Thiocapsa rosea: one gene and its partner. The protein of the gene in region 1 interacts with the protein of each later gene in a pairwise test. Links are inferred from orthologs where the notes say so. Each region holds a gene or a part of one and is shown in the gene's direction. Other genes may lie near its edges. The genes, in order: BDD21_RS21050 and mrdA.

What was found.
Region 2: the proteins of BDD21_RS21050 (region 1) and mrdA interact in binary tests that used the Escherichia coli proteins (3 or more experiments, as listed by UniProt). The link is inferred for Thiocapsa rosea from one-to-one orthologs.

Annotation. Positions count from the first base shown.
Region 1 is NZ_RBXL01000001.1:4,735,883-4,750,876, reverse strand. The notes cover bases 5,873-8,902. They hold BDD21_RS21050 (penicillin-binding protein 1A), read left to right. Parts: upstream 5,873-6,189; coding sequence 6,190-8,616; downstream 8,617-8,902. In the rest of the region: BDD21_RS21070 (pilus assembly protein), read left to right, coding at 1-114; BDD21_RS21065 (REP-associated tyrosine transposase), read right to left, coding at 300-830; BDD21_RS21060 (efflux RND transporter permease subunit), read right to left, coding at 1,001-4,153; BDD21_RS21055 (efflux RND transporter periplasmic adaptor subunit), read right to left, coding at 4,157-5,179; BDD21_RS21045 (DUF6279 family lipoprotein), read right to left, coding at 9,013-9,894; BDD21_RS21040 (MOSC domain-containing protein), read left to right, coding at 10,093-10,605; BDD21_RS21035 (hypothetical protein), read left to right, coding at 10,602-10,826; BDD21_RS21030 (protein-disulfide reductase DsbD family protein), read left to right, coding at 10,973-13,012; BDD21_RS21025 (thioredoxin family protein), read left to right, coding at 13,091-13,711; alaC (alanine transaminase), read left to right, coding at 13,789-14,991. UniProt on the Escherichia coli protein: Cell wall formation. Synthesis of cross-linked peptidoglycan from the lipid intermediates.
Region 2 is NZ_RBXL01000001.1:1,475,878-1,490,799, forward strand. The notes cover bases 5,072-8,029. They hold mrdA (penicillin-binding protein 2), read left to right. Parts: upstream 5,072-5,596; coding sequence 5,597-7,462; downstream 7,463-8,029. Other genes in these bases: mreD (rod shape-determining protein MreD), read left to right, coding at 5,072-5,391; rodA (rod shape-determining protein RodA), read left to right, coding at 7,452-8,029. Also shown: BDD21_RS06775 (AMP-dependent synthetase/ligase), read left to right, coding at 1-625; BDD21_RS06785 (putative signal transducing protein), read left to right, coding at 866-1,192; mutY (A/G-specific adenine glycosylase), read left to right, coding at 1,236-2,342; BDD21_RS06795 (oxidative damage protection protein), read left to right, coding at 2,339-2,611; BDD21_RS06800 (rod shape-determining protein), read left to right, coding at 2,953-3,999; rod shape-determining protein MreC, read left to right, coding at 4,019-4,906; more of mreD, read left to right, coding at 4,903-5,071; more of rodA, read left to right, coding at 8,030-8,588; mltB (lytic murein transglycosylase B), read left to right, coding at 8,720-9,796; BDD21_RS06830 (sensor histidine kinase), read right to left, coding at 9,766-11,160; BDD21_RS06835 (response regulator), read right to left, coding at 11,157-11,819; BDD21_RS06840 (PepSY domain-containing protein), read right to left, coding at 11,819-12,169; BDD21_RS06845 (cytochrome b/b6 domain-containing protein), read left to right, coding at 12,315-12,929; BDD21_RS06850 (DUF1924 domain-containing protein), read left to right, coding at 12,980-13,294; BDD21_RS06855 (diheme cytochrome c), read left to right, coding at 13,311-13,913; BDD21_RS06860 (hypothetical protein), read right to left, coding at 14,882-14,922. UniProt on the Escherichia coli protein: Catalyzes cross-linking of the peptidoglycan cell wall. Responsible for the determination of the rod shape of the cell. Is probably required for lateral peptidoglycan synthesis and maintenance of the correct diameter during lateral and centripetal growth.

The DNA of each region.
Region 1 (14,994 bases):
GGCGCGCCCCCACGAGACGGCTCCACCGGCACACCCATCAGCCCCCAGGAGATCAAGCCCGCCATCACACACAAACGCACCCGCCTCTTCTGGAGCAGCGACGTCGATCGCTAAGCACCCCGAAACGTAGGATGGGTAGAGCGAAGCGAAACCCATCCTTCAAGCTCCAACATTGCCGGTCAGGAATCGCTAGAGCTCAGCGAAACCCATCCTTACAAACTCCAACATCGCCGGACAGGAATCGGTAGAGCGCAGCGAAACCCAACCCGCGCAGCCCACCGGATCGAATCCGCTCAGGCTCAACTCTCCTCCAAATCCAGATCCTCCAGATCACCACCGCCCCAATCCTCCGAATACACGCCCAACCGAACACAACGATGGAACGACGAATAAGGCCAATCCTTAACCCTGTCGACAAAACCGTGTTTCACCGGATTGTAATGAATATAGTCAAACCTTGTGGCATAACCTCGATCGTCGCGGACCGTATGCTCCCAGAAACGTCTTTGCCAAACGCCTCGCTCGTTCTTTCTGCGCCGGCTCGCGGTGATTATTTCATCTGCCGGAATTGCCGTTGAAAAGGCTGATTTGATCTGTCGCCAACGGAGACTGTAATCGCTGTCTCCTTCCGGCAGGGACCAGAGACAATGGAGATGCGAGGGCAGGATCACGATCGCATCGATCTCGAATGGGTGGCGGGTGCGGACAGTGCGAAAGGCGGAGCGTAGAGGGTCGATGTGATCGGTGAGGAGGGTTCCTGCGTGATCTGCGAGGCGGAGGGTGAAGAAGTAGACGACTCCGGGGACTCGGCAGCGGCGATAGTTGGTCATTCGGGGTGTTTCGTGTTGAGCGGGGCGGGGAGTGCTGGGGTTGGGTAAGTATACACGAGGTGGTGTTTTTTGTGGTGGGGTTGCTGGGTTTCGCTGTGTTTTAGTTGTTTGTGCGTTGGCGCGGGGAGGATGGGTTTCGCTTCGCTCTACCCATCCTACGGTTTGTGTTGTTATTGGGCGCGTTTGGCGGCGCGTTTTTCGTCCCATTCGGTGAGGAGGTCCCAGGCGACGGGGACGATGAAGAGGGTGAGGAAGGTTGCGGTGGCGAGGCCGGTGACGAAGGTGGATGCCATGGAGCCCCAGATGACGGAGTAGCTGGGGATGCCGAGTGCCATCGGCATGAGCCCCAATGTCGTGGTCAGGGTGGTGAGGACGATGGGGCGCAGGCGCAGGCGCACGCCTTCTCGAATGGCGGCGTGGCGGTCGAGTCCGTCGCGGTAGCGTTGGTTGATGAAGGCGAGCAGGACCAGCGAGTCGTTGACGACCACGCCGGTGACGCCGACGATGGCGATGAAGCTGTTGATGGTGAAGAGCGATTGGGTGACGACCTTGCCGAAGACGATTCCGATGATGGAGAACATGACCGCTGAGAGGATGATCAGCGGCTGGGTGTATGACTTGAACTGGGTTGCGAGGATGAGGTAGATCAGCAAGACGGCGAGGCCGAAGGCGCGCGCGAGACTGTCGAAGGAGCGTTGTGTTTCTTCGAATTCGCCGCCGAACACCAGTGTAGCCCCGGGGTAAAGGGCGCGCAGCTCCGGATACTGAGCACGCACCCAGGCGGTGACCTGAGCGGAGGAGATGGCTGCGCCGGAACGGATATTGGCCGTGACGGTGAGGCTGCGTTGGCGTTGATAGCGTTTGAGCTCGCCGGGCTGGACCTCGGCGATGGGCTGGACGATGTCGCGCAGCAGGACCGGTCCGGAGGGGTGCTCGAGGACCGGGATATCGAGCGCGGCTTCGGGTGCATCCAGGTAGGCGGGGTCGACGCGGAGTTTGAGGTCGACCTCTTCGTCGCTCAGACGGTACTTGCCGATGTAGCGCCCGTCCAGGACCGACGCGGCCATGCGTGCCGCATCACCCGCAGTGAGGCCGAGCTCACGCGCACGCGACTCGTCGACGGCAAGCCGAAAGACACGCGAGGGGACGCCGCGATCGTCCTGAAGATCGACCAGATCGGGGCCGAATTCGGGATGATCGCGCAGACGCTGCAACAGGTCCGCACTCAGGCCCCGCACGGACGTTTCGCTCGATCCTGCGATCTGGATGTTGACGTCCTTGCCGGTCGGCGGGCCGTCCTTCTCGGCGCGGACCCGGATCTTGACCCCGGGCTCGGCGAACTGCTCGATCAGGCGTTCGCGCATCCGGTCGAGATGCGCGAGCGGGTCGTCGAAGGCTTGATCGGACTTGCTCGGCAGCGCGACCATGACGGTGCCCAGATGACGGCCGGGCTCGTCCTCGTAGTCCTCGCTGACGGTGAAGCCGGCGAAGCCTGCGGCTGAGCGTGCGTAGCCGGGGCCGTCGGCCATGATGAAGCTGGCGATCGCCTTGACGCGCTCGTGGGTCTGCGCGATCGGTGTCTCGGGCGGGCCTTCGACGAAGGCGTAGTAGGTGGTGTAGTCGTCCGGGAAGAACTGAATCCGCACCAGGGGTGCAATGCCGGCGATCGAGACGCCGAGGACGGCGATGGCTGTGATGAAGGCTACGAGCACCACGGAGAGGCTCAGCACCCGAAAGCGCATGGTGACCCCGATCAGGCGCTCGGTCATGCGCCGCAGAAGGCGCATCAAGCGGTTCTCCCGCTCGATCTGTTTCGCGCTTTGACCGGCTGCATGTGCCTTCGGACGCGGTCCGAAATCAAGGTAATGCAGGGGTAGGATCAACAAACACTCGAACAGCGAAGCGACGATGGCGAAGCTTACGGCCTTGGGGATGAGCGCGAAGAACTCGCCGGTGGAGCCGGTCATGATGAGCATCGGCAGGAAGGCCGCAACGGTCGTTGCGGTCGCGGAGATCACCGGCCAGGCGACCTCCGCGGTGCCCTCGATGATCGCTTGCTCGATGGGTTCGCCGTCCTGGACATGCCGGTAGATGTTCTCCACGACCACGATGGCGTCGTCGACGATGATCCCGGAGACCAGCACGAAGCTGAAGAGGGTGATCTCGTTGAGCGAGTTGCCGGTCAACTGCATCAGAACGGCGGTGACCATGAAGGAGAAGGGAATCCCGACGGTGACCAGGCCGGCGTTGCGTATCCCCATGAAGTACCAAAGGATCAAACTGACCAGCAGGATCCCGATGATCATGTTCCAGCCGAGGGTCTGGATCGACTCCTTGATGTAGGTCGTTGAATCCTGGGTGAGGACGACCTCGATCCCTTCCTGCTCCAAAAGGGGCGCGACCTCTTCGAGGATCGCCTCGGCCGCGGCGTAGATCTCCATGGCGTTGCCGCCCTTGGCCTTGAGCAGACGCAGGGCGACACCGTCCTTGCCGTCGGCGGAGGTGATGACGCCCGGGGTGCGATAGCCGAGGGCGGCGTCCGAGATCAGGTCGTCGACGGTGACGAAGGAGCCGTCGGCGTCGCTGCGCACCACGGTGGACACGACCTGATCACGCGTGCGGAAGCGCTCGTCCACACGCACCATGTACTCGCCGGTGCCGTCGCTGAAGTCGCCGGCCGGGAGGGTGACGTTGGCGTCCTGCAGGGCCGCGGCGACCTGATCCAGGCTCACGCCGTGTGATTTGAGCTTCCAGGGATCGAGAAAGAGGTGGAACTCGCGACGCTGCTCCCCGTCGAGCTTCACCTCGGTGACCCCGGGGATCTGGGCCATGCGGATCTGCAGCTCTTTGGCGATCAGCGACAGGGCGCGGTTGGAGCGATCGCCTACCAGGTTGACCGCGACGACCGGGAGCCAGAAGGAGGTGCGGATCAGGTCGAAGCGCGGCGGATCGACGCCCTCGGGAAAACGTTCGAGGATGCTGAGGACCCGAAAGCGCAGCTCGTCGTAGAGCGCGCCGTAATCGGTATCGTCGCGAAACTTCACGACCAGGGTCGAGCGCTCGCGAACCGAGTTGGCGCGGATGAACTCGACATGCTCCAGCCCGTCGAGCGCCAGCTCGATCTCACGTGTCACCAAGGCTTCGACATCGCGCGGGGAGGCACCCGGATAGACCGTGGTGATGATGACCTTGCCGAAGTTGACCTCGGGATAACGCTCGGTGGGCAGGGCATCGAGCGCGAAGACGCCCGCGACGATCATGAAGACGAACAGCAGGTTGAAGAGAACCCGCTGCCGTAGGGTGAAGCGAACGACGGCGCGCACGGCTCAGCGACTCCCGACCATGCGAACCCGATCGCCGGGCTTCAGCCCCCGGGCCGTGACCCTGACTAGATCCGGGTTCAGCGCGTCGGGTCCGAGCGGCAGCGCCGAGACCCGCTCCCCGCTCTCGCGAATGATCCAGGATTCCTCGTAGCTGGAGTCGATCGCGGAGGGCGGGAGACTGACGGCGCCCGTGGCCTCGGGCAGGCGCAGGCGCAGACGCATGCGCAGTCCGCCGCGGGCAAGTTCGACCCTATCGGTCAGGGCGAGCTCCACGGCGATCTTGCGGGTCTCGGGGTCGAAACCGGGGTTGACGCGGTGGATCCGCGCCGGGATGGCACGATCGGCTGTGTTGCCGACATCGATGGCCTCGAGGGCGAGATCCGAGCGCGTCTGCTCAAGGGCAACGAATTGCTCCGGGGTCAGCGCAAAGGGGACTAAGAGGGTCGAAAAATCCGCGGCACGTCCGACCGTTTCGCCGCCGCGCACCCATTGTCCGAGCTCGACATTGCGAGCGGTGACCGACCAGCCGACGGGGGCCGAGATGGTCGCGCGCACGAGCCGCTCTTGGAGCATGCGCCGTTTGACGTCCAGCGCTCGCGAGGCATGGCTGTTGTCGCGCAGGGACTGCTCGAGCGTATCCAATTGGGAGGCCGAAGCGCTGTTTTGACGCACCAGCTCCCGAAAACGGGTGACCTCGCGTTGATCGTAGTCGACCTGCGAGCGCAGACGCTCCTCTTGGACGGCGATCTCTTCGAGATCGAGCTGCAGGAACGTGGTGTCCAGTTGAGCGAAGCGGCCGCTGTCGTCGATCCGGTCGCCGACATCGGCGAAGAGCACTTGGACCCGTCCGTCCGTTTCCGCGACTAAGGGTGCTTCGGCGAGGGCGCGGGTGAATCCCACGAGTGCGATCTCGCGCATCGCGGGGACCGCGGTGACCAGGGTCGGCTCGGAGATGTCGGCGGCGACACCCTCGAGTGCGGCCATCAACAGAAAAGCCGCGGACGCGGCGAGTCGACGAACGCTCATGAGACGTGCGATTTCCGCAGACAGTATCGCGTCGGCCCCCGGCCCGAAAGGGCACCGCGGGGGGTCGAATCCGGTTCGCGCTTCACAAACTCTCTCCTGCCGTGTTCGTCACTGCGGCCATAAAACGGAATGTGGCGCAGAGCGCCGCGGGGCATGCGTGACACCGCGGAGCGGGTGTCACGCGCTTTTGCTAGGTTTTGGGTGGCCGGTCGAAATAACGAGGCCCTCCAGCCCCTGTTTGCCCTCTCGGGTTCCCCAACCAGACGCGAAACTCCGGCCGCACGCCCAGGTACGCCGACTTCAGTCGGCACCCAGGGTACGCCGACTTGAGTCGGCACCCAGGGGGCGGACTTCAGTCCGCCGCGGTGGCGCGCTCGGGCGACTGAAGTCGCCCGTCCCCGGGAGCCGGATGAATCCGGCGTACCCGGGCAGCCGCGGGCGTCGAGCTGAACACTGCCGATGTGGCCGAAACGATGATCGAGGCCAATGCCCCGACGCCATCGGACTCGCCGACGACGCTCTGATGAGCGGATCGGGTGCAGCGCCCGGTCGAGCGCGGCAGGCTCGGAGAGCCCTAGTGTATACCGAGCGCACGTGGGTTTTTCGCCGCATCGCAGGCCCCGCGCACGCCGGGCCTGCGTTGCGCCACCTCGCCGAGGATGGGCTACGCCTCGTCGGTGGGTCTTGGCCCCGATCCGCGCGGAACTCACCCTGCTTTCCGAAAAACTCACGGGCGCACGGTATACAATCGCGTTCGACAACAATGATGAAGAGACTTGCAGCGCCCGGGAGACATCCGCGTCGACCGGGCGAGGCGGGCGGAGGGGCACTTGAACCGAAAGTCCGATAGCGCGATGCCGGGATCCGGCGGAGGTGTTGTGCAGCCCGGGAACCGCTCGACGGTCCGAAGGCCCTCGGCGCGTGTCGCACGCAACAAGCATCGCGGCGATCGGCGTTCGTCACGGCGCAGCCGCTCCGTTTTCGGTTGGTTTTTCGGATTTCTCGGCGTCTTGGGCGCGCCCCTGCAACTGCTTGCATTGGGTCTGCTCGGCGCCGGTATCTTCGTGTCGGTCCATGCCCCGGAGCTTCCGAGTGTGGAGAGTCTCCGCCAGGTCAAGTTCGAAGAGCCGCTGCGGGTTTTCAGCAGCGACGGGGGGCTGATCGCCGAGTTCGGCATCGAGCGCCGCCGGCCGGTGGCCTACGAAGACATCCCGCCGCTCGTGGTCAACGCCTTTCTCGCGACCGAGGATGCGCGCTTCTTCGAGCACGGCGGGGTGGATGCGATCGGCATCGGCCGCGCCTTGCTGAGCTTCGCCTCCACCGGCACCAAGGCCCAAGGCGGCAGCACCATCACCATGCAGGTGACCCGCAACTTCCTACTCAGCTCGGAGAAGACCTTTCAGCGCAAGCTCGCCGAGGTCTTGCTCACGCTGCAGGTCGAGCGGACCTTGACGAAGGATCAGATCCTGGATCTCTATCTGAATCAGATCTTTTTCGGCCATCGCGCCTACGGCATCTCAGCCGCGGCCGCGCTCTATTACGACAAAGAGCTTGACGAGCTCACCCCTGCCGAGGCGGCCATGTTGGCGGGCATCCCGAAGGCGCCGTCCAGCAATAACCCCGTCACCAATCCCGAGCGCGCTCTGGAGCGACGCGACTACATCCTCTCGCGCATGCTCGAGCTCGGTCAGATCGACCGGGAGGAGTACGAGATCGCGGTCTTGACGCCCGATATGGCCCGATTGCATCGCCGCCAGCCGGATCTCGATGCAGGTTACGTCGCGGAGATGGCCCGACAGACGGTTGTTCAGCATTACGGCGAGGAGGCCCTCAGCCAAGGCTTTCGGGTGACGACCACGGTCGATGCGCGGTTGCAGCGTGCCGCGCAGGCAGCGGTGCGCCGGGCGTTGCGCGATTACGACCGACGCCACGGCTATCGCGGCGCCGAGGCCAAGATCGACCTCGACGGCGCGACGGATGCCGACATGGACGCCTATCTCGAGACCGTCACGCGGATCCCGGACCTCACGCCCGGGTTGGTGACGCGCGCCTCCAGCGGCGAGGCGGAGATCTACATCGGGTCCGGGCGTCGCGTCGCGCTGGGCCTCAAACAGATGGCCTGGGCACAGGAGTTCCGCAACGCGAATTGGCGCGGCCCCCGGCCGAGACGGGTGACGGATGTCCTCGCGGTCGGCGATCTCGTTCGACTCCTGAATGACGGGGCAGGGCAAGACGGGACGAGGCAGGACGGGACGGGGCAGGACGGCGAGGGACTTTGGGAGCTCGGGCAGACGCCGGGCGTCTCCGGGGCCTTGGTCTCGATCGCGCCGCAGGACGGTGCGGTGCGTGCCTTGGTGGGGGGCTATTCCTTCAATGCGAGCAAGTTCAACCGAGCGGTCGACATGCGCCGTCAGCCGGGGTCGAGCTTTAAGCCCTTCGTCTTCGCCGCGGCGCTTCACGAGGGCTGGACACCGGCGAGTCTGATCAAGGACGAGGCGGTGCAGCTGACCGGTCGGCAGGACTGGAACCCGCGCAACTCCGATCGCAAGGAGTTGGGGCCGATCCGGATGCGGCGTGCCTTGGCGCTCTCGCGCAACCTGGCCGCCATCAATCTGCTGCAGAGTGTCGGTTTGGAGGATGCCCAGACCTACATCCGGGCATTCGGATTCGATCTGGATGCCATGCCCTTGGGTCTTTCGATGGCGCTGGGGACCGGCGAGATGTCGCCGATGAAACTCGCCGAAGGCTATGCCGTGTTCGCCAACGGCGGTTTCCACGTGACACCTTATTTCATCCAGCGCATCGAGAGCGGCGACGGGCAGGTCCTGTTCGAGTCGCGCGCACCGCGATCCTGCTCGGACTGTTGGTACCGCTACGGCGATGCGTCCGCACGGGTGCAGGGCCTGGAGGCCGGTCCTGCGGCCTCGCAGGTGATCGACCCGCGGATCGCCTATCAGATGACGTCGTTGCTGCGCGAGGTGATCGAGACGGGCACGGGAACACGTGCTAAAAACATGAATCGCAAGGATATCGTCGGCAAGACGGGCACGACGAACGACGTGCGCGACTCTTGGTTTGCAGGCTATCAAGCCGACTTCGTCACCGTTGCCTGGATGGGCTTCGACGACTTCGAGAAGCTCGGCCGAGGCGAGGAGGGCGGCCGGGCGGCGCTCGGGATGTGGGTCGATTTCATGGGCGCCGCACTCGAGGATCTCCCGATCGCGAAGCTGGATCCGCCTCCCGGCATGGTGCAGGTGCGTGTCGACCCGACCCGCGGGACCGAAACCAAGGCCAAGAGCGGTATTCTCGAGATGGTGAACGAGGAATTCAGCAAGGCCCTGCTCGGCCCCGAGCCGGTCAGGATCGCCGGCCCGACCAGACCGGCCGATACCTCCGTGCGCCGATCCGCGCCCCGGGTGATGGACGACCTGTTCTAAGCCTAAACCGCGTCCCGAACCATATTCGATGTTTGGTGTGGACCTCAACGGTTTTGGAATTCAAGAGGTTGGATCTGGACGCGGTTTAGAAGATGAAAGAAATACAAATTCACGAACTGCCTCCGCACGCGCCGTAGGGTAAGCGCAGTAGGGTGGACAAGCGCAGCGCAGTCCACCAGCGCCGCCGCGGGCTTTGGTGGACTTCGCTCTCGCTCGTCCACCCGACCGAATGATCAGCTTGGGAGGGTGGGTTTCGCTGCGCTCTACCCATCCTCGTGTTTCGGTTTTTGAATCTTTTGATTCTTGAACCGCGTCAACCGCCGAGGTTGTTGGATCCGAGACGGCCGGAGTTCATGTCACCCAAGCACATCGCTCCAGACGCGGTTCAGTGCCGGTTCAACAGGTCATCTGTGCCATCCTCGGTTGTCTCTGCAGCTTCATGAAATCATCGCGAAGGCTGCGTAAACGCTTGTTCAAGCGATCCTGTTGGCTGGCGTCGAGGGTCTTGCCGAGGCTGACGAAGAGCTCGCCGATCCGCTCGCCCAGGACTTGTCCCCCTTGCTCGAGATCCGGCGGCAGATCGCTGAAGTCGACGAGCCAATCTGTGAGGAAGCGCTTGATCTCGGGCTCTGGGGCCTTGCCCCGGATCAGCGCCATCAAGCGCTCTCGTTTGGCGGTGCGATACTCGACCAGGCTTGCCTGGGTGTCGGGCATGCGTCCGGTCACGTCCATGACGATCGCCTGTTGCTCCGCATTCAGCCGGCCGGTCCAGTCCTCGATGGATTTGACGTAGCGTCGGGCGCGTTTCTCTTTCTCGCGCGTGGTGCTGCGCTCCGCAATCTCGGCGCGATCCTCGGCCGCTTCTTTGCGGAAGCGCTCGTCCAGGCGCTCGATCTGTGCAGGGGTCAGCTCGGCCAGAAGCGGTGCGGCGAGGTTCACGGCGAAACGCGCCTGGCGCCTGTAGAGATCTCGAAATTCGCCGGTGAGGCAGGCCATGTTGCTCGCGTCGAAACCCGCCTCGCTGGCCGCGAGGATGTGATCGAAATAGGCCGCGAGATAGGGCAACTCCTCGGCGCGATGACGGGTCAGCTCGGCGCCGAGAAGGGGCTCCCAGCGCTTGAGCTGAGCCTGCTCCAGGTCCAGGTAGTCTTTGGCATAGGTCTTCACGAGAAAATCGCCGGTGTTGTAGGCGATGCCGATACGGCTGCATCCCGCGAGCGTGAGGGCGATCGCGACGAGGGCCGCGGCGAGGCGGATCGGGAGAAAGATTCGGGGCATATCGAGTGTCGTCTGATTGAGGTTGATTTGGGTCGAAAGACAGCGCAGACGTGAACCTTAGCAGCCCGCGCAGATGCTGTCCGCGGTTGGACGGCGCCGAGGCCGAATGGATCCCGCCGGCGAGGTGTGCGTCTTGTCCTGATGCGCGTTGCCCCGACCTTGGCGGGACACACACGTTTCGAGACGCAGGCGCATCGCATGGATTCTCTTTCGGATCTGCTCGTCCGATTTCCGCATTCGGGCGAGGTGGCGTGGATCGGCCGACGGCCGGCACGACGGGCGGAGATGATCCACTGCACCGAGGTGACGGTGTTGGCCGGGCGCGGCCTCGAGGGCGATCATTACGCAGGCCGATCGGGTTCGCGCGGTGTGACCCTTCTGCAGGCCGAGCACCTCGCGGTCTTGGGTGCGCTCTTGCGCCGGAATCCGATCGACCCCGCATTGCTGCGGCGTAATTTGGTCATCTTTGGTGTCAACCTCCTGGCACTGAAAGGCCAACGATTTCGCATCGGGACGGCGGTGCTCGAAGGAACGGGTCCGTGCCCGCCCTGCTCGCGCATGGAGGACGCATTGGGTCCCGGAGGCTACAACGCCATGCGTGGTCACGCCGGCCTGAACGCACGGGTGATCACGGGCGGGATCATCCGGCTCGGAGATGCCGTGGTTCCATGCCTTGCCGAGATCGACCGAAAGGAGATTTTTCCGCGATGAGATGCCCATTCGCCGCTCCGTTCAAGATCCAGTCCGGAGGACTGATCGGCCTGCAGCGTCTGCTCGGGGAGTCCGATGCAGATGGACGCCTGTCCGATATTGCCGATCTGACAATACGCGCGTCCGCGCACTTCGGCGGGGCCGATCGCATCCCCTATGCGGCGATGGTCGACGATATGACGGCCTTCAAGCTGGAACGGCGCGCGGGGCGTCGTCGATGATGACGGCCAAGTCCACAAAGCCGTCGTCGTCTATCGCTTGTCGCCTCTCGGTGTGTCGCCGGCTCTGCCAAACGGGCCTCGCCCTCCTGGTTCTGTTACTCGTCTGGCCGGGTTCGATCTCGGCAAACCTCGTTACGACCGAGAATGTGACGGCCCGCTTGGTCGCGGAGCGGAGCGAGATTGCGCCGGGCGAGACGGTCGATCTGGCCCTGGTGTTCGAGATCCGACCGGGCTGGCACACCTATTGGCGCAATCCGGGCGACTCGGGCGATCCGCCGCGTGTTGAATGGACGCTGCCGGAGGGGGTTGAAGCCGGTCCGTTGAGTTGGCCGCGACCCGAGGTGATCCCGGTCGGGCCTTTGGCCAATTACGGGTACTCCGAGCGCGTCGTTCACCTGATCGCCCTCTCCGTGCCGGCTGATTGGCCGATCGGCGAGCCCGTGCGTATCCGCGCGGATGCCGACTGGCTGGTGTGCGAGGAGCACTGTATCCCGGAGTCGGGCCGCTTCGATCTGACGCTTCCGACCGGAGCCGGAGCCGGGGCCAGACCGGGTCCGATCGATCCGGCGCAGGCGGAGTTCTTTGCCGCCGCCCGCGTGGGATTGCCGAACGGGCGAATCGAAGGTGCCGCGCTCGGTGTCGCGGGCGCGGGGCTTGGTCTCGTCATCCCGTTGGATGAGCTTTCCGAGGAGATCGACGGGGCCTGGTTCTTCGCCGGCGAATGGGGCCTGATCGAGCACGCCGCGGAGCAGCCCTGGCGACTGCTCGACGGCCACCTGCGGATCGATCTGTTGCCCGGTGCCTTGTCGGACCAAGCCGCGCCCGATGGGTTGCTGGTGGTTGCGGACGCGCTCGGAGAGGTACGCTCCTACGAGGTCGCGGCGGTGCGTGGACCGCTCCCCGAGGAGGTTGCTCGGGATCGACCGATCGGGTTGCCGCTGGCATTCGCCTTCGCCCTGCTCGGCGGCCTGATCCTGAACCTGATGCCGTGCGTCTTTCCGATCCTGGCGATGAAGGCATTGAGTCTGGTCAATGGCCTGTCCGGGCAAGGTCCGGAGGCGGCACGCGAGCGGGTTCTCCACGGCGTGGCCTATACGACGGGGGTGCTCCTGTTCTTTGCCGGCCTTGCGGTCCTCCTGTTGGCCCTGCGCGCCGGTGGTGCCGCCGTCGGTTGGGGTTTTCAGCTCCAGTACCCGCCCTTCGTCGTCTTCATGGCCTACGTCTTTTTCGTGATCGGGCTGAGCCTCTCGGGCGCGGTCACCCTCGGCGCGCGGCTGATGAGCTTGGGTGGCGCCCGAACGGGATCGGGCACCGCGGGTGCCTTCGGCACCGGCGCCTTGGCGGCCTTGGTCGCCGCACCCTGCACCGCGCCCTTTATGGGCGCCGCCTTGGGCTATGCCGTCACCTTGAGCTGGCCGCTCGCGTTGGCGATCATGCTGACCCTGGGGTTCGGCTTGGCGCTCCCGTTCCTTTTGTTGTCGCTGGTCCCGCAGTTGGCCCGTCTGCTGCCCAAGCCGGGAGCCTGGATGGAGACCCTCAAGCAGGCGCTCGCCTTTCCGATGTTTGCGGCCGCGGCCTGGTTGGTCTGGGTCCTGAGCGTGCAGACGGGATCGGCGGGGGTCGCGCTGGTACTGGGCGGTCTCGTTCTATTGGCCTTCGCGCTCTGGTTACGCGAGCGCACGCGAGGGCTGCCCTCGGTGCGGCGGCGCTGGGGTCTCGCCGGGACCTCGGCGGCGCTGATCTGCGCCTTGTATCTTGGGGTGGCAACCGATCGACTGACGGCACCGACGCTGTCGGAGGGCGAGGTGTCCGCGAGCGGTCTCGCGAGCGAGCCCTATTCGCCGGAGCGTCTCGCTGCGGCGATTGATGCGCGCCGACCGGTCTTCGTCAACATGACGGCTGCATGGTGCATCACCTGTTTGGTGAACGAGCGCGTCGCCTTGAGCGCGTCGGACGTCGCGCGCAGCTTCACGGATGCCGGTGTGCTGTATCTCAAGGGCGATTGGACCAACCGCGACCCTGCGATCACCGCCTATCTTGCCGATCACGGGCGCAACGGCGTCCCGCTCTATGTCTTCTATCCGGCCGACGGGGATCCGCAGGTCCTTCCGCAGATCTTGACCGAGGACATGGTGCTGCGCGCGATTCGCACGTCGGCACCGGGGTCGTCCGGGCGCGATGGATGAGTCGAGCCCGAGGCGTCGCGTCTGCGTGATCCCGTGCAGACGGATGATTGATCACCCACCAGAGAGAAGGAGAGAACCATGAAGCACGCTTTTCGGAACACCCTCGTCGTAGGCGTTGTCGCCTTGGCCGCAACACTGGGCTTCGGCGTCGCTGTCGCGGCCCCGAAGATCGACGCTCCGGCACCGGATTTCAGCGTCGTGGACACTGCAGGCGAGACCTGGACCCTCGGCGGTCTTGTGGGCAAGAAGGTCATCCTGGAGTGGACGAATCACGATTGCCCGTTCGTAGTCAAACACTACGCCTCGGGCAACATGCAGGCCCTGCAGAAGGAGGCGACCGAAGCGGGTTATGTCTGGCTGTCGGTGATCTCCTCGGCCTCGGGCAAGCAGGGGCATGTGAGCCCGGCGGAGGCCGATGACCTGACCGACAGCCGCGGTGCTGCGCCGACTGCTGTCCTGCTCGATACCTCCGGGGCCATGGGTCGCGCTTACGATGCCAAGACCACGCCGCATATGTACGTCATCGATTCCGAAGGGAACCTGGTGTACATGGGCGGCATCGACGATAAGCCGACGAGCAATCAGGCTGATATCGCGGGTGCGAGCAACTACGTGCGTCTCGCCATGGCCGATCTGGCGGCAGGCAACCCGGTGACCACCCCGGTGACTCGGCCCTACGGGTGCTCGGTGAAGTACTGATGCGTCGGCTTTGAATCTGGCGGGCGGGACTGTAGACTTCAGCGTTTTCCCCACCCCCAGCGTCAAGAGGTTGTCCAGTGGTCGCCCCCGAGCCCGAATTTCACCGCATCAAGCGGTTGCCGCCCTATGTCTTCAACATCGTCAACGAGTTGAAGGCCGAAGCGCGAGCCCGGGGCGAGGACATCATCGACTTCGGGATGGGGAATCCCGACCAGCCGACCCCGCAGCACATCGTCGATAAGCTGGTCGAGGCGTCGGTCCGCAAGGACACGCATCGCTATTCGGTCTCGCGCGGGATCCCGCGACTGCGCCGCGCTATCTGTCATTGGTATCGCGATCGCTTCGATGTCCATCTGGATCCGGACAGCGAGGCGATCGTGACCATCGGCTCCAAAGAAGGACTTGCCCATCTGGCGCTCGCCACGATGGGAGCCGGTGATTCGGTCCTGGTGCCGAATCCGGCCTACCCGATCCATCCCTACGGATTCATCATCGCCGGTGCGGACGTGCGTCATGTGCGCCTCACGCCGGACGTGGACTTCTTCGAGGAGCTGCAGCGCGCCATCCAGGACTCTTGGCCGAAACCCAAGATGCTGGTTCTGAATTTTCCGGGAAATCCGACCACGCAGTGCGTCGAGTTGGATTTCTTCCAAAAGGTCATCGACATCGCCTCCGAGCACGGGATCTGGGTGGTCCACGATATCGCCTACGCCGATATCGCCTTCGATGGCTATCGTGCCCCCTCGATCCTGCAAATCCCCGGAGCGAAGGATATCGCTGTCGAGTTCTTCTCGATGTCCAAGAGCTACAACATGCCGGGCTGGCGCGTCGGCTTCATGTGCGGCAACCGCACGCTGGTCGCTGCGCTTGCGCGCATCAAATCCTATCTCGACTACGGGACCTTCACGCCGATCCAGGTCGCGGCCATCGCCGCGCTGGAGGGGCCGCAGGATTGCGTGCGCGAGATCAGCGACACCTACGAGAGCCGGCGCGATGTTCTATGCGGCGGTCTGAACGCCGCGGGCTGGCCGATCGAGCCGCCGAAGGCGACGATGTTTGTCTGGGCGCCGATCCCCGAGCCCTATCGGTCACTCGGCTCGCTCGAGTTTTCCAAGAAGCTCCTGCAGGAGGCGAAGGTCGCGGTCTCGCCCGGGATCGGATTCGGCGAATACGGCGACGGCCACGTGCGTTTCGGGCTGATCGAGAACGAGCACCGTACTCGCCAGGCGATCCGCGGGATCAAAGAGATGTTCCGCCGCGAGTCGCGTGCCGGGAGCTGAGCT
Region 2 (14,922 bases), 3.3 Mb from region 1 along the record:
TATCCCGGAAAGCGTGGGTGTGCCGCTGCGTGGGCTTCAGTTGCGCATCGGGGCACAGGACGAGCTGCTCGTGAAGGGCGAGAACGTGATGCTCGGCTACTGGAACAACCACGCGGCCACCGCCCGGGTGCTGACGCATGACGGTTGGCTGCACACCGGCGATCAGGTGCGTCTGGAGCACGGACACATCTACATCACCGGACGCCTCAAGGACATTCTGGTCTTGTCCAACGGCGAGAAGGTCCCGCCCGCCGACCTCGAGATGGCGATCGCGATGGACCCTTTGTTCGAGCAGGTGGTTGTACTCGGCGAGGGGCACTCCTATCTCACGGCGTTGTTGGTGTTGAACGCAGACCTCTGGCCCGGACTCGCGCGCGAGCATGGCCTGGATCCCGAGCGCTCGGAAAGCCTGCGCGACGCTCGGCTCAACAAGCTGATCCTCCAGCGGATACGCTCGGCGCTACACGATTTTCCGGGGTATGCCAAGATCCGGCGCGTGACCCTGACGCTTGAGCCCTGGTCCATCGACAACGGCCTGCTGACGCCGACCATGAAGGTGAAGCGCGCCATGGTGGTCACACGCTATCGCGACGAGATCGAGGGGATGTACGGGATGGATGCCTGATCTAAACCGCGTCCAGAGTGAGATGCTCACTTTACGAGTGAGCTCGGCGTTCGGCGCATCCACGGCCCTTCTTGATTGCGCGGCGTGCAGCGCCTACACTAACCCATCAAAGCGGGTGTAGTTCAATGGTAGAACTTCAGCTTCCCAAGCTGATAGCGTGGGTTCGATTCCCATCACCCGCTCCATCTTCCCCCGCTCTGCACCCCGCTTCCGCGGCGATCATGCCGGTCCCGTAGCCCCATGCAACGACTCTATCAGGCCCGAGATCGCATCGAGGCCCAACTCCTGTTGGACTTTTTGGATCGGCATCTCGTCGAAGCCGTCATCTTGGGCGACTATCTCGCGGGTGCCGCGGGTGGCTTGCCTGCCGACATCGGTCCTACGCTCTGGCTCGTGGAGGACGACGACCTCGAACGCGGCCGCGAGCTGCTCAGCCGATTTCAGGCCGATGCGCGGCGTCCGAGCAGCACCGCAACCTGGTATTGCAGCGGTTGCGAAGAGTCCGTGGACGGCGATTTCGATGTCTGCTGGAACTGCGGACAGGCGCGCGAAGAGGCTGGATCGTGAAGGCGACAGCCCCGTCTCCTCGCACCGAGGATGGGGAGAGGCGATGAGCGCAGGCCCCTCGGTGTGGTTCAGCGAGGCCGTGCTCGGCTGGTTCGATCGGCACGGGCGCAAGGACCTGCCCTGGCAGCGCGACCCGACGCCTTACCGGGTCTGGGTCTCGGAGATCATGCTCCAGCAGACGCAGGTCGCGGTCGTGATCCCCTATTTCGAGCGTTTCGTCGCGCAGTTTCCGACGGTGGCGGACCTTGCCGAGGCGCCGGAGGATCGCCTGATGGCCCTCTGGTCCGGGCTCGGCTACTACGCCCGCGCCCGCAATCTCCATCGTGCCGCCGGTCTGATTCGCGATCTGCACGGCGGCGTCTTCCCCGCAACGATCGAGCCCTTGCTCGCGCTCCCCGGCATCGGCCGCTCCACGGCCGGTGCGGTGCTCTCGCTCGCCTTGGACCAGCCCCATCCGATCCTCGACGGCAACGTGAAGCGGGTGCTCGCGCGTGCCTTCGGCGTCGAGGGTTGGCCCGGCCAAGGTGCTGTCCTCGATCGGCTCTGGACACTGGCCGAGCGGCTGACGCCGGCGAACCGGGTCGGCGCCTACAACCAGGGCATGATGGATCTGGGCGCCACGCTCTGCACCCGTCGCGCCCCGGCCTGCGAGCGCTGTCCGGTCTCGGAGCGGTGTGTTGCGCGCCGCTCGGGCCGTCAGACCGAGCTCCCGACACCCCGCCCGCGCCGCAACCCGCCGGAGCGCGAAACCCTGATGCTGATCCTCGTCGATCCGGCCGGGGAGATCCTGCTGGAGCGTCGGCCCAAGAGCGGGATCTGGGGCGGACTTTGGAGTCTGCCCGAGATTGCGCCGGACGCCGATCCGCGCGACTGGTGTCTCGCTCGCCTCGGTGTTGCGCCCGCGCGGGTTGAAATGATCGGGGCACGCCGTCACACCTTCTCCCACTTCAATCTGGATATCCGGATCGCACTCGTGCAGCTCGACGCGACACCCGCTCGCGTTGCCGACGACGCCGATCGGCGCTGGCTGAACCGTGCCGATCTCGCTTCTCTCGGTACGCCCGCGCCGGTGAAAGGCATCCTGGACCACTTTCTAGCCGGCCGAGCGCAACCGCCCGTTCGTGCGCAACCACACGGAGACGTCTCATGACTCACATGGTTCACTGCGTCAAGCTCGGCCGCGAGGCCGAGGGCCTGGATCGGGCGCCCTATCCGGGCGAACTCGGCAAGCGCATCCACGCCAATGTGTCCAAGCAGGCCTGGCAGGACTGGCTGCGCCACCAGACCATGCTGATCAACGAGAATCGCCTGAGTCCGATGGATCCCAAGTCACGCAAATTTCTCGAAGAGCAGATGGATAAATATTTCTTCGGCGAAGGCGCGGAGATGCCCGAGGGTTACGTCCCGCCGAAAAGCTAGCGGAGCGGCGCGGAGAATCCGAGACCGTCCGAAATTATTTTCGTTGTCGTTGTCGTTGTCGTTGTCGTAATCGACCATCGATACGACCACGATTACGACAACGACAACAAGCGGTCTCGAAACATCTGCCGTGCTGCACCATCAGCGTTCGCCGGCAATCCGAACGGGGCCGGCCGCCGATCCGAGCGCTTCGGTCTTGTCGTGAACACCCGCCTTGCCGATCCTCCCTTGCGTTGTTAGATTAGCTCGCCGTTTTCCGATGGATTTCCCGGAGGATCCTGATCCAGGATGCCCGCGGGAGAGCCGGCGATCTCCTCTTTCTCCCGCAAGGTACGCACCTGATGTTCTTCAGAAGTCTTCGTGGAATCTTCTCGAACGATCTCTCGATCGATTTGGGTACGGCCAACACGCTCATCTTTGCGCGTGACCAGGGGATCGTCCTCAACGAGCCGTCGGTGGTCGCGATCCGTCACGAGCGCAAAGGCGGAGGCAAGACGGTCGTCGCCGTGGGCGAAGAGGCCAAGCTGATGCTCGGTCGTACGCCGCAAAGCATCACGGCGATTCGCCCGCTCAAGGACGGTGTGATCGCGGATTTCACGATCACCGAGAAGATGCTCCAGTACTTTATTCATAAGGTGCATGCGTCGCGCATGATTCGCCCCAGCCCGCGCGTGCTCATCTGCGTGCCCTGCGGCTCGACCCAGGTCGAGCGTCGCGCCATCAAGGAGTCGGCGGCCGGGGCCGGGGCGCGCGAGGTCTTTTTGATCGAAGAGCCCATGTCGGCGGCGATCGGTGCCGGACTCGCGGTCCACGAGCCGCGTGGCTGCATGGTGATCGACATCGGCGGGGGCACCTCCGAGGTGGCCATCATCTCGCTCAACGGCATCGTCTATTCGGCATCGATCCGGGTCGGCGGCGACACCTTCGACGACGCGATCATCAATTACGTCCGGCGCAACTACGGCACCCTCATCGGCGAGGCCACGGCCGAGCGGATCAAGCACAGCATCGGCTCGGCCTTTCCGGGCAACGAGGTGCTGGAGATCGAGGTGCGCGGGCGCAATCTCGCAGAAGGTATCCCGCGCAGCTTTACGCTCAACAGCAACGAGATCCTCGAAGCCCTGCAGGAACCGCTTGCGGCGATCGTCGGCTCGGTGAAGATGGCCTTGGAGCAGACCCCGCCCGAGCTCGGCTCGGACGTGGCCGAGCGCGGCATCGTGTTGACCGGCGGCGGCTCACTGCTGCGCGATTTCGACCGTCTGATCGAGGAAGAGACGGGGCTGCCGGTGGTCGTGGCCGAAGATCCCTTGACCTGTGTCGCGCGCGGCGGCGGCAAGGCGCTCGAGATGATCGACGCACGAGGAATCGATCTCTTTACGACCGAGTGATCCCATCAAACCGCTGTTCATTCGCGGTCCGTCGCCCGCCCTCCGGGTCACCCTGGCTGTGGTATGCGCGCTGGGCCTAATCATCGCCGACCACCGGTTCGACCATCTCGACCGCGTGCGCTCGCTATTGTCCGTTTTGGCCCATCCGCTGCATTTGGCCGTGAACGTGCCGTCCGCACTCATCCGCTCCACGCAGGAGCAGCTCACGGACGCAGCACAGCTGCGGACCCTGAATGCCGCACTGAATCGCGAAAACCTGCTGCTGAAGGCTCGCCTGCAGCAGTTCGAGTCGCTCGAGGCCGAGAACATGCGATTGCGCGACCTGCTAGGCTCGTCGTTCAACATCGGCGAGCGGGTGCTCATCGCGGAGATCCTCGCGGTGGATCTCACGCCCTCGCGGCAGCTGGTGATGGTGAACAAAGGGACAAGCTCGGGCGTCTTCGTGGGGCAGCCGGTGTTGGATGCCAATGCCGTGATGGGACAGGTGATCCGCACCAATCCCTTCTCGTCTATTGTGCTGCTGATCACCGACTCGGATCATTCACTCCCGGTGGAGGTCAATCGCAACGGTCTGCGCAGCATCGCCGCCGGGTCAGGCGTGGGACAGGAGCTGGAGCTGCTTTACATCCCCAAGAATGCCGATATCCGCGAGGGCGATCTGCTGGTCACATCGGGGATGGGCGAGCGCTTTCCGCCGGGCTACCCGGTGGCGCGGGTCACGACGGTGCGTCAGGATCCGGATAATCCCTTTACCACCGTGCTGGCCGAGCCAACCGCCCGGCTTGACCGCAGCCGCGAGGTCCTGTTGGTCTGGACCCTCGATCCGCAGATGCGCCAGCAAGCCCTCACCGACGCCGAGCCGGGCGCCGAAACGAGTGCCGAGACGCGCAAAGGCGCCGTACGATGACCGACGCTCCGCCGCGCGGCGGCTGGCTGATCCTCGCCAGTGTGCTGGTCGCCCTGTTCCTTTCCATCCTGCCCATGCCGGCCGGGATCGATGCCTTCAGGCCACCCTGGGTCGCGCTCGTGACGCTCTATTGGTGCCTGACCGTGCCCGAGCGCTTCGGGGTCTTTTCGGCCTTCGCCGCGGGTTTGGCCTTGGATGTCGCCTCGGGATCTTTGTTCGGGCAGCATGCGCTGGGGCTCTCGCTCGTCGCCTATGCCGCGGTCGAGCTGCATCAACGGATCCGACTTTTCCCCTTGTGGCAACAGTCGCTCTTCGTGTGGGTCCTGTTGCTGGTCGAGCGGCTGCTCAACCTGTGGGTCGTGGCGGCAACCGGCCAGCCGATACCCTCCCTGGTCTACTGGGTGTCGACCCTGCTGGGTCTGCTGCTCTGGCCCTGGCTCTTCGTGATCCTAAGCGATCTCGGACGCCGTGTCGGTTTGGTCTAAACCGCGCCCGGCGCGGTACGCGAGGTTCTTGGATGGGATCGGCCCCGCCGGACTTGTCGACCTCTGGAGTCGGCGCGGTTTAAAATATTAAAAAATATATGATTTTGAATTTGACATCCTTAAACCGCGCCGACTCCAAGGCTGATGGGACCCGCAAAGGCAAGATCCGCCCACCGACCTCGACCGTCACTCCGAGCGCGGTTTAATGCTCGAAGCGAATCTGGAAGACCGCAAACGCGAGGCCCGCCTCGTCTCGATCCGAGCGCTCATCGCCGGATTGCTCGCGATCGCCGCCTTGTCGCTCGTCGTGGTGCGTCTGGTCCATCTGCAGGTCGATCAACACGACCATTTCACCGTCCTGTCCCGCGACAATCGGGTCAAGGTCCAGCCGTTGCCGCCGGCACGCGGACTCATCTACGACGCCAACGGCGTGCTGCTCGCCGACAACCACCCGTCCTTCTCGTTGGACATCACGATCGAGAAGGTCGGCGACCTGGAGGCCACGATCGAGGGACTCTCCCGGTTGATCCGGATCGAGCCACAGGATCGCAACCGCTTCGAGCGTCAGAAGCGTCAACGCATGCGCTTCCAGGGCGTGCCGATCAGGCTCAATCTGACCCAGGCGGAGGTCGCGCGGTTCGCGGTCGACGGGCACCGCTTTCCCGGCGTGGACATCCGCGCCGAGCTGGTGCGCACCTATCCGCTCGGCGAGCACACGGCTCATGTGCTCGGCTATGTCGGACGGATCAACGAGCAGGAGCTCGCCCGCATCGACAAGAGTAACTATGCGGGGAGCCAGTTCATCGGCAAGAGCGGCTTGGAGAAGGCTCACGAGGCGCTACTGCACGGGCAGGTCGGCTACCAGCAGGTGGAGGTCAACGCCCGCGGCCGGGTGATCCGGACCCTCGAGAGCCGCCCGCCGGTCTCCGGCAAGGATCTGCATCTGTATCTGGACATCGGCCTGCAGCAGGTGGCGAAAGAGGCGCTCGGCGAGGAGCGCGGGGCCGTGGTTGCCATCGATCCACGCAACGGCGGCGTCCTGGCCCTCGTGAGCAACCCGAGCTTCGACCCCAATCTGTTCGTGGAAGGGATCAGTCAAACCGATTATCAGGCCCTGTTGAGCTCGCCGGACAAGCCCTTGTTCAACCGAGCGGTGCGCGGACAGTATCCGCCGGGCTCGACCATCAAACAATTTGTCGCCCTCGCCGGCCTTGCCGCGGGGGTGACGACCTCGCGACGCGCGACCTATTGCTCGGGCGCATTCAGTCTGCCCGGACACTCGCATCGGTTTCGCTGCTGGCGCCGCGGCGGTCACGGCGCCGTGAACCTCGAGCAGGCGCTGGTGCAGTCGTGCGACGTCTATTTCTACGATCTGGCCAACCGGATGGGGATCGACCGACTCTCGGGGTTTCTCTCGGACTTCGGCTTCGGGTCCTTGACCGGGATCGATGTCGCCGGCGAGCTGGGCGGACTCATGCCGTCGCGCGAATGGAAGCAACGGGTTCGCAAGCAGGCATGGTTTCCGGGCGAGACCCTGATCGTGGGCATCGGTCAGGGGTCCTTCCTGGCGACACCCTTGCAACTGGCGGTCGCCACGGCCGCGGTCGCCAATCACGGCAAGGTGATTCGTCCGCAGGTGGCGCGGGCGGCACAGGCTCCCGGTGCGCCCGCGGCCGAGCAGCTGCCGATGCTCTCGCATACCATCGAGCTCGGCGAGAAACAGCAATGGGACCAGATCGTCAACGCCATGGCCAAGGTCGTGGAATCCGGCACCGCCCGGCGCATCCGCAGCACCGAGTACCGCATCGCCGGCAAAACCGGGACCTCCCAGGTCTTCAGCCTCGGCCAGAACCAACGCTACAATGCCGCGACACTCCCCAAGCACCTGCATGACCACGCCTTGTTCGTCGCCTTCGCGCCGGTGGAAGATCCGCGTATCGCCATCGCGGTCATCGTCGAGCACGGCGGCGGGGGCGGCGCCACCGCGGCGCCCGTCGCCCGTCGCATCATGGATGCCTACCTGGGCGGCGCGACCGTCTTGACCGATGTCGGAGGCGAGCGTGGCGATTAGATCGAGCAGCTATTTTCCGGATGACGCGTTGTATCGGGGACATCGCGGTCTGTGGCAACGGATTCATCTGGATGCCCCCCTGCTGGTGGCCCTGCTGGCGCTGTGCGGTTTCGGCCTGATGGTGCTCTTCAGCGCGAGCGATCAGGATCCCGTCGCGGTCGAGCGGCAGTTGATTCGGCTGGGGGTTGCCTTCGCCCTGATGATCGCGGTCGCACAGATCCCCCCGGCGCGGCTGCGCAGCTGGTCGCCGCTGCTCTACGGGGTCGGGGTGGCGATGCTGATTGCGGTGCTTCTGTTCGGGGATATCGGCAAGGGGGCGCAGCGCTGGCTGGATTTCGGCTTCGTGCGCTTTCAGCCCTCGGAGCTTCTGAAGCTCGCGGTGCCCATGATGCTCGCCTGGCTGCTCAGCGCCCGTGCCTTGCCGCCGAAGCTCGTGTGGGTGGTCCTCTCGGCCGTGCTGACCCTGATCCCGGTCGTGCTGATCGCCAAGCAACCGGATCTGGGAACCGCGCTGTTGGTCGCCAGTGCGGGCGTGGTGGCGCTCTTCATGGCCGGCATGGGGTGGGGCATGATCCTCGCGCTCGCGGCCGTCGCCGCCGCCGTGACGCCGCTCGTTTGGATCGGTCTGCACGACTATCAACGCGATCGCGTGCTGACCTTCCTGAATCCGGAGTCCGACCCCCTCGGGTCCGGCTATCACATCATCCAGTCCAAGATTGCGATCGGCTCGGGCGGGATCGACGGCAAGGGCTGGCTGAACGGCACCCAGTCGCATCTGGAGTTCCTGCCCGAGCGCAATACCGACTTCATCTTTGCGGTCATCGGCGAGGAGTTCGGGTTTACCGGGATCCTGGCCCTGCTCGCCCTTTATCTCTTCATCATCCTGCGCGGTCTGGTCATCGCCGCACGGGCGCAAGACCGCTTCGGGCGTCTCTTGGCCGGTGCTCTGACCCTGGTGTTTTTCGTCTACGTCTTCGTCAACACCGGGATGGTCACCGGCTTGCTGCCGGTTGTCGGTGTTCCGCTGCCCTTGATCAGCTACGGCGGCACCTCGATGGTGACCCTGATGGTTGGATTCGGCATCATCATGGGGATACACACCCATCGTATACGCTCTCGCGGGTGACGCCTGCGATGGTACGGAGAGTCTCGGCAGCGGCCCGACCCATGCGACGCGTCGATGAGCGCAGCCCCGGCGGGAGCGCTTCGCGCGACGTGTCGCGTCCGACGTCAACACCATTCAACGAGGTGCCTTCCATGCCCGTCGCCCGTCAGTTGTGTTTCGCAAGATGCCTCGTCGCAGGATGCTTGGCGCTCGTCGCGTCGCAGCTGCACGCCGAGCCGGCCAGCTATGCCGCTGAGGCCGATGTGTTCGCGCGCGAGATGGTCGAGCGCCACGGGTTCGATTCGGCAGATCTCGAAGGCGTGCTGGCGAATGCCCGCTACAGTCAGGCCATCGTCGACGCCATGAATCGGCCCTACGAGGCCAAACCCTGGCGCGACTATCGGGCGCTGTTCGTCACGCCCGCGCGGATCGCCGGCGGTGTGACCTTTTGGAGCGAGAACGCCGATCTGCTTGCGCGCGTCGAGGCCGACTACGGCGTCGCCCCGCAAATCATCGTCGCCATCATCGGGGTGGAGACCAACTACGGGGCCAATGTGGGCAAGCATCGGGTGATCGATGCGCTGACCACGCTCGGGTTCTCCTATCCACGGCGGGCGACCTTCTTCCGCCGGGAGCTGGAGGCGTTTCTCGTGCTCAGTCGCGAAGAGCAGCTCGATCCGCTCGGGGCCGTCGGCTCCTATGCGGGGGCGATGGGCAAGCCACAGTTCATCTCCTCGAGCTATCGCAACTATGCGATCGACTTCGACGGAGACGGTCGGCGCGACCTGTGGGGCAGCAACGCGGACGTCGTCGGGAGCGTCGCCAATTATTTCAAACAGCACGGATGGCGCCCCGGCGAGCCGGTCGCCTTTGCGGCGGAGCTGCGCTCCGGCGTCCCCGCCGGGATCACGGTGGTCGAGAAGAGCCCCGCCCTGCCCGACACGACCGCGGGCGACCTACGCGCCGCGGGGGTCGCGTGGGACGAGACCCTGTCGGCCGACGTCCCCGCGAGCCTGATCCGGCTCGACGGGGTCGAAGACGAATACTGGGTGGGGCTCAGCAACTTCTACGCCATCACCCGGTACAACCACAGCAACCTCTACGCGATGGCCGTCTATCAGCTCAGCGAAGAGATCCGGGAAAACCGCTCGAAAGCGACATCCAGCGGGACGGCCGCTGACCCAAGCGCTGCGGACGCTCATGAATCCGCTGAGAATGATTCGGACTGATCCCGCGGCAGCTGGACCCGGACAGAGAGTCCTCCTGTGCGCGCGCGCGCGAAGTCGAGCACCCCGCCGTAGGCGTCGACGACATCCCGCACGATCGCGAGTCCGAGGCCGTTGCCTTCTCTGCGCTCGTCGAGACGCAAACCACGCTCGCCGAGCCGCGGTGTCTGCTCCGCCGGGACACCGGGACCATCGTCTTCGATATCGATCTCGATGCGATCGCCGACGCTCACCCGGATATCCACCTCGGTCCGCGCCCATTTGGCTGCATTCTCGAGCAGGTTTCCCAGCAGCTCCAGCACATCGTCGCCGATGACCGCGGCCCGGGCCTGCGCGGGTGCGACCAGCTGCCAGTCGAGGCGCGCGCCCTCCGGGGTGCGTTGCAGCGTGCGCAGCAGTCGGTGAAGGGTCTCGACCACATCGGCGCCGGCCTGATGGATGTCGGCCCCGGAGCGCAACCGGGCACGCACCAGCTCGCGCTCGACCCGCCGTCGCATCCCCATCGCCAAGTGTTCCAGATCATCGGCCAGCGGCGCATTGCCCTGCTCGCGTAGGCGCTGTGCATCGGCCACCAGCGCGCTCAGCGGGGTTTTGAGTCCGTGAGCGAGGTCTGCGGTCCAGGCCCGCGCGCGCTCGATCGCTTGCTCTCGGGCCTCGAGGAGCCCGTTGACCTCGCCGACCAGCGGCATGACCTCGTCCGGGTAGCCCTCGGCGAGCCGCCGCGCCCGGCCGGTGCGAATCTCGCCGAGACCGCGTCGCACCGCGTCGAGCGGCGCAAGACCGGTCTGGATCTGAACGAAGGTCGCCAGCGCCAAGACCAGTGCAATGAGGGCAAGATAGGGAAGCATGTCGGCCGCGAAGGCATCCCGCGCCGCGATTAACTCCGCCCGATCGACCCCGACCATGAGGCGCAAGGGCATCAGCCCGCCGGCCGCCTGCAGGCGAATCCGACGCTCGCGCACCAACAAGCGCTGCGCGTCCGGACCCATGACCTCGTGGGCGTGGACGGTGCCCGGATCCAGGTCGTCGTCGGTCAACTCGACCAGATGATCCCAGAGCGAGCGCGAGCGCAGCAACCCCGGCCGCGCCGGGCCGTCGATCTGCCAATAGAGCCCGCTCAAGGGCTGAGCGAAACGCGGGTCGGCCGGCTCACGCGCGAGCTGAACCTCCCCCTCCGGCGTGATGGTCATCGCCGCAGCAAGCTGGTTGAGCTGCGCGCGCAGCTCCTCGCCGATACGCCGCTCGACATGGCGCTCGAAGAGGGTCAGCAGACCGAGACCGGCCACCGCCAGGGCCAGCGTGATGGAAAGTGCGGCTCCGATCCAGAGGCGGGCGCGTAGAGAGCGGCGGGGCCGGACGCGGTTCAATACGCATCCTCGACCAAATACCCGAACCCACGCCGCGTCTGAATCAAATCGACCCCGAGCTTGCGACGCACGCGTCCGACCAAAACCTCGACGGCGTTGGACTCGCGCTCGAAGTCCTGGGCATAGAGCTGCTCGGTGAGCTCGAGCTGGGAGACGACGCGGCCGGCATGCTGCATCAGATAACTGACGAGACGGTATTCCTGCGGGGAGAGATGAATCGGGACACCCTCGACCGTCACGGCCATCCGCCGAGTGTCCAAAACGAGCGGGCCGTTGACGAGCACCGCGCTGACCTGACCGGCGGACCGGCGCACCAGGGCGCGCAGACGCGCCAGCAGCTCCTCCATCCGGAAAGGCTTGGGCAGATAGTCGTCGGCACCGGCGTCGATACCCTCGACCCGCTCATGCCAATCGCCTCGCGCGGTCAGGATGAGTACCGGAAAACGCTGCCCGTTCGCCCGCCATTTGCGCAGGATCGAGAGCCCGTCCATGCTCGGCAGTCCAAGGTCCAGGATCACGGCCGAGTAGCCCTCGGTATCGCCCTTGAACCAGGCAACCTCGCCGTCGGTCTCGTGCTCGACGACAAAACCCGCACCCGTCAGTGCGGCGATCAGGCCCTCGGCAAGACGCGTGTCGTCCTCGACCAGAAGCAGGCGCATCAGTCCTCCTCCACCACAAGGATTTCCGCCGTCGGCGCGTCGACCAACACCTCCAGCAGTCGCCCGTCCGGGGCGATGAGCTTGATCTCATAGACCCAGCGCGTTTCTCCGGAGCGTCGCTTGCGCTCGAGCTCCACCTCGATGACCTCGCCCGGCACCTGCGCCTCGACTCGCTTCAGGATCTCGGCGATCGATCGAACCTCGCCCTGCTGCAGCGCCTGTCTGGCGCGGTCGTGATCATGACGATCGGCGCCCTCGCTTCCACGGTGGCCCGCGAGGGACATTGCAGGCGCCATGGTCGAGACCATGACGGCGGCCAAGAGTCGGCGACGCAAGCGCAGTGTGTTCATGGGATGCATTATGGACCGAACCAAGCTGACCGTTCGCTGACAATGCCTCACAGGGTTTCGTCAGGCTCTCCCTCGTAATCTGCACCCGGGCCACGACCGATCGCGGCCGAACCCTTGTCAACGCAGAGATCAGGAGAGCAATGAGATGACCAACGAAGCCATGATCGCACCGGCGATCACCCAACACGAAAGCCCGGAACGCGTCCGCGTCTGGGATCCTCTCGTCCGAATCTTCCACTGGGCGCTGGCCGGCGGATTCGCCACCGCCTTCATCGTCGAGGACGACCTCCTCGGCGTGCATGTCTGGGCCGGCTACTTGGTCTTGGCCCTGATCGCCGTGCGCCTGGTCTGGGGCCTGATCGGCACCCGCCACGCGCGTTTCAGCGATTTCGTGCGCAAGCCGAGCGACGTCCTGGCCTATGTCCGGGACGCCCTGCGGCTGCGCGCACCACGCTATCTCGGCCACAACCCGGCCGGGGGCGCCATGGTGATCGCCCTGATGGTCGCGGTCGTCTTGACCGGACTGAGCGGTCTGGCGGTCTACGGCGCGGAAGAACTCTCCGGTCCGTTGGCACCGATGATGAGCGCTCTGCCGGGGTCTTGGGGCCACTTCTTCGAGGAGGTCCACGAGGTCATGGCCAATCTCACGCTCGTCCTCATCGTCGCCCACGTGGCCGGCGTCATCTTCTCCAGCCTGTCCCATCGGGAAAACCTGATCGGCGGCATGATCACCGGACTGAAGCGGAAGGAAATTCAATGAAACGCGACATGAAACCGATTCTCGCCATTCTGATCATCGTGTCCGGCGCGATGGCCCTTCCGATCGCGTCCTTGGCCGGCGACGCGACGGCGGGCGCCACGGGTTGGACAAAGGAATACCCGCAAACCGACGGCTCGCCCGCGCGCAGCTGCGTGACCTGCCACAACCGTGACCTGACCAAGCCCGGCCGACACGCGGTCACCAACAAGACCATCGAGCCCTTGGCGCCCTCGGTCAATCCGCAGCGTCTGACGGATCAGGCCAAGGTCGAGAAATGGCTGCTGCGCAATTGTCGTTGGACCCTCGGGCGCGAATGCACCCCCGAGGAGAAGAGCGACTTCATCAGCTATATCGAAACCCAGTAATCAGGAGCTGACTCCCATGCAGACATCGACAAAAACGATCGCCATGCTGGCCATCGCCTTCCTTTCATTGGGCGCAGTCGGCCTGGCCCTCGGCGATTCCGACGACGACGATCACGAGAAACGCGAGAAAGGCGGGGGTTGGGTGAAGTCGCGCCCGGATGTCGCCCCGGTCGTGAATGCGACCTACAGCGAGGAGTGCGGCTCCTGCCACATGGCCTATCAGCCGGGTCTGCTGCCCGGCGATGCCTGGACGCAGATCATGAGTCCCGCCGGGTTGAGCAACCACTATGGCGACGACGCCTCGCTGACCGACGAGGTCCGCACCGATATCACCGCGTTCCTGCTCAACAACTCGGCCGACCAAGCCGAGCGTTCGCGCTCGCGGGCCTTTGCCGTCAGCGCGAATCAATCGGTGCAGGCCGATGGGACGTCGCTACCGCGGATCACCGAGACCCGTTACTTCATGCATGAGCATGACGAGATCCCGGCCCGTCTGGTGACGGGCAACCCGAAGGTCGGCAGCTTCAGCCAATGCAACAGTTGCCACCGCGGCGCCGCCGAGGGCATCTACAACGAAAAACAGGTCTCCATTCCCGGTCATGGGCGCTGGGAGGACTAAACGCCTGTTCGGACTGCGTCGAGAGCGGACCTCGACCGCATCCCGTGTGGCCGGGTACGGCAGGAACGTCGTCCGTCCGCGGGGACCAGTCGGATTGGACAGAAATCATGAGTACCTTAACCCTTTTAACCTAGATCCGGCAGTTGAACGGCCCTGGAGTGCGTCCCGCGCGGTGCCCGGCGAGGCGCAACGAGGCGGCGCTTAGTACTTCTACGTCAACGAGTTGCAACGCAGTCGAGCGCCGCGCGAGGCGTGCTCCAGGGACCGTAGCGGTCATCACCCGGCAGGTGAGGCTTCAGATGACCAAGATCATCAACCGCATCAAACCCTTGCATACGGCACGAAGCGGTCAACTGCCGGAAATCGTGTAGACGGCCGGACGACGGGGCCGCGGGCCGGGGCTGCGACAGGCTGGGCTCGCACGATGGGGACGTCCCGAGCCACGCCTGCCGCGGGGTCATGTTGCAGGGCGCAGACCGACAAGCTGATCGATGCGCCGCGGGGAGGGAATGACGTGCGGCAAGGAGAGGGGAATTCTCGAAGGCACGCACCGGCAATCCAGCGCCGTTTCACCGAAGGCGAGCCGCAAACCCTGCAACACCTGCGGATTATACGGACCCCGTCGGGCGCGACTTCTAACGAAATTCTGACACTTGATGGCCGCTCGTGATGGCCGAGGCGTCTGGAATGCGTTGCAACCCGCTGCCGTAGACCCGCGATGATGCCGGGTTGCGCCTTGCCGGTCACCACGCGGGACGTACCGTGACGGCCAGCCGACTGCTCTTTCTAGGATTATCGAACGGCGCGGGCTAGTCGGCTGCTTGAGCGATGAGAGGTTGAACCAATCGAGCCGGCGGAGCGCCGGCTCGACTCTTCGGCAGGGTCAGGCTGTAGGGTGGGGCTCCGGCATCGCAGAACGATCTCATCTGCCCGCTCGATCCCACTGACCCCGGTGCGACGGCTCGGACCTAATCGACCGCCGTACTCGACGCGGTGGTGTTATTGCTGC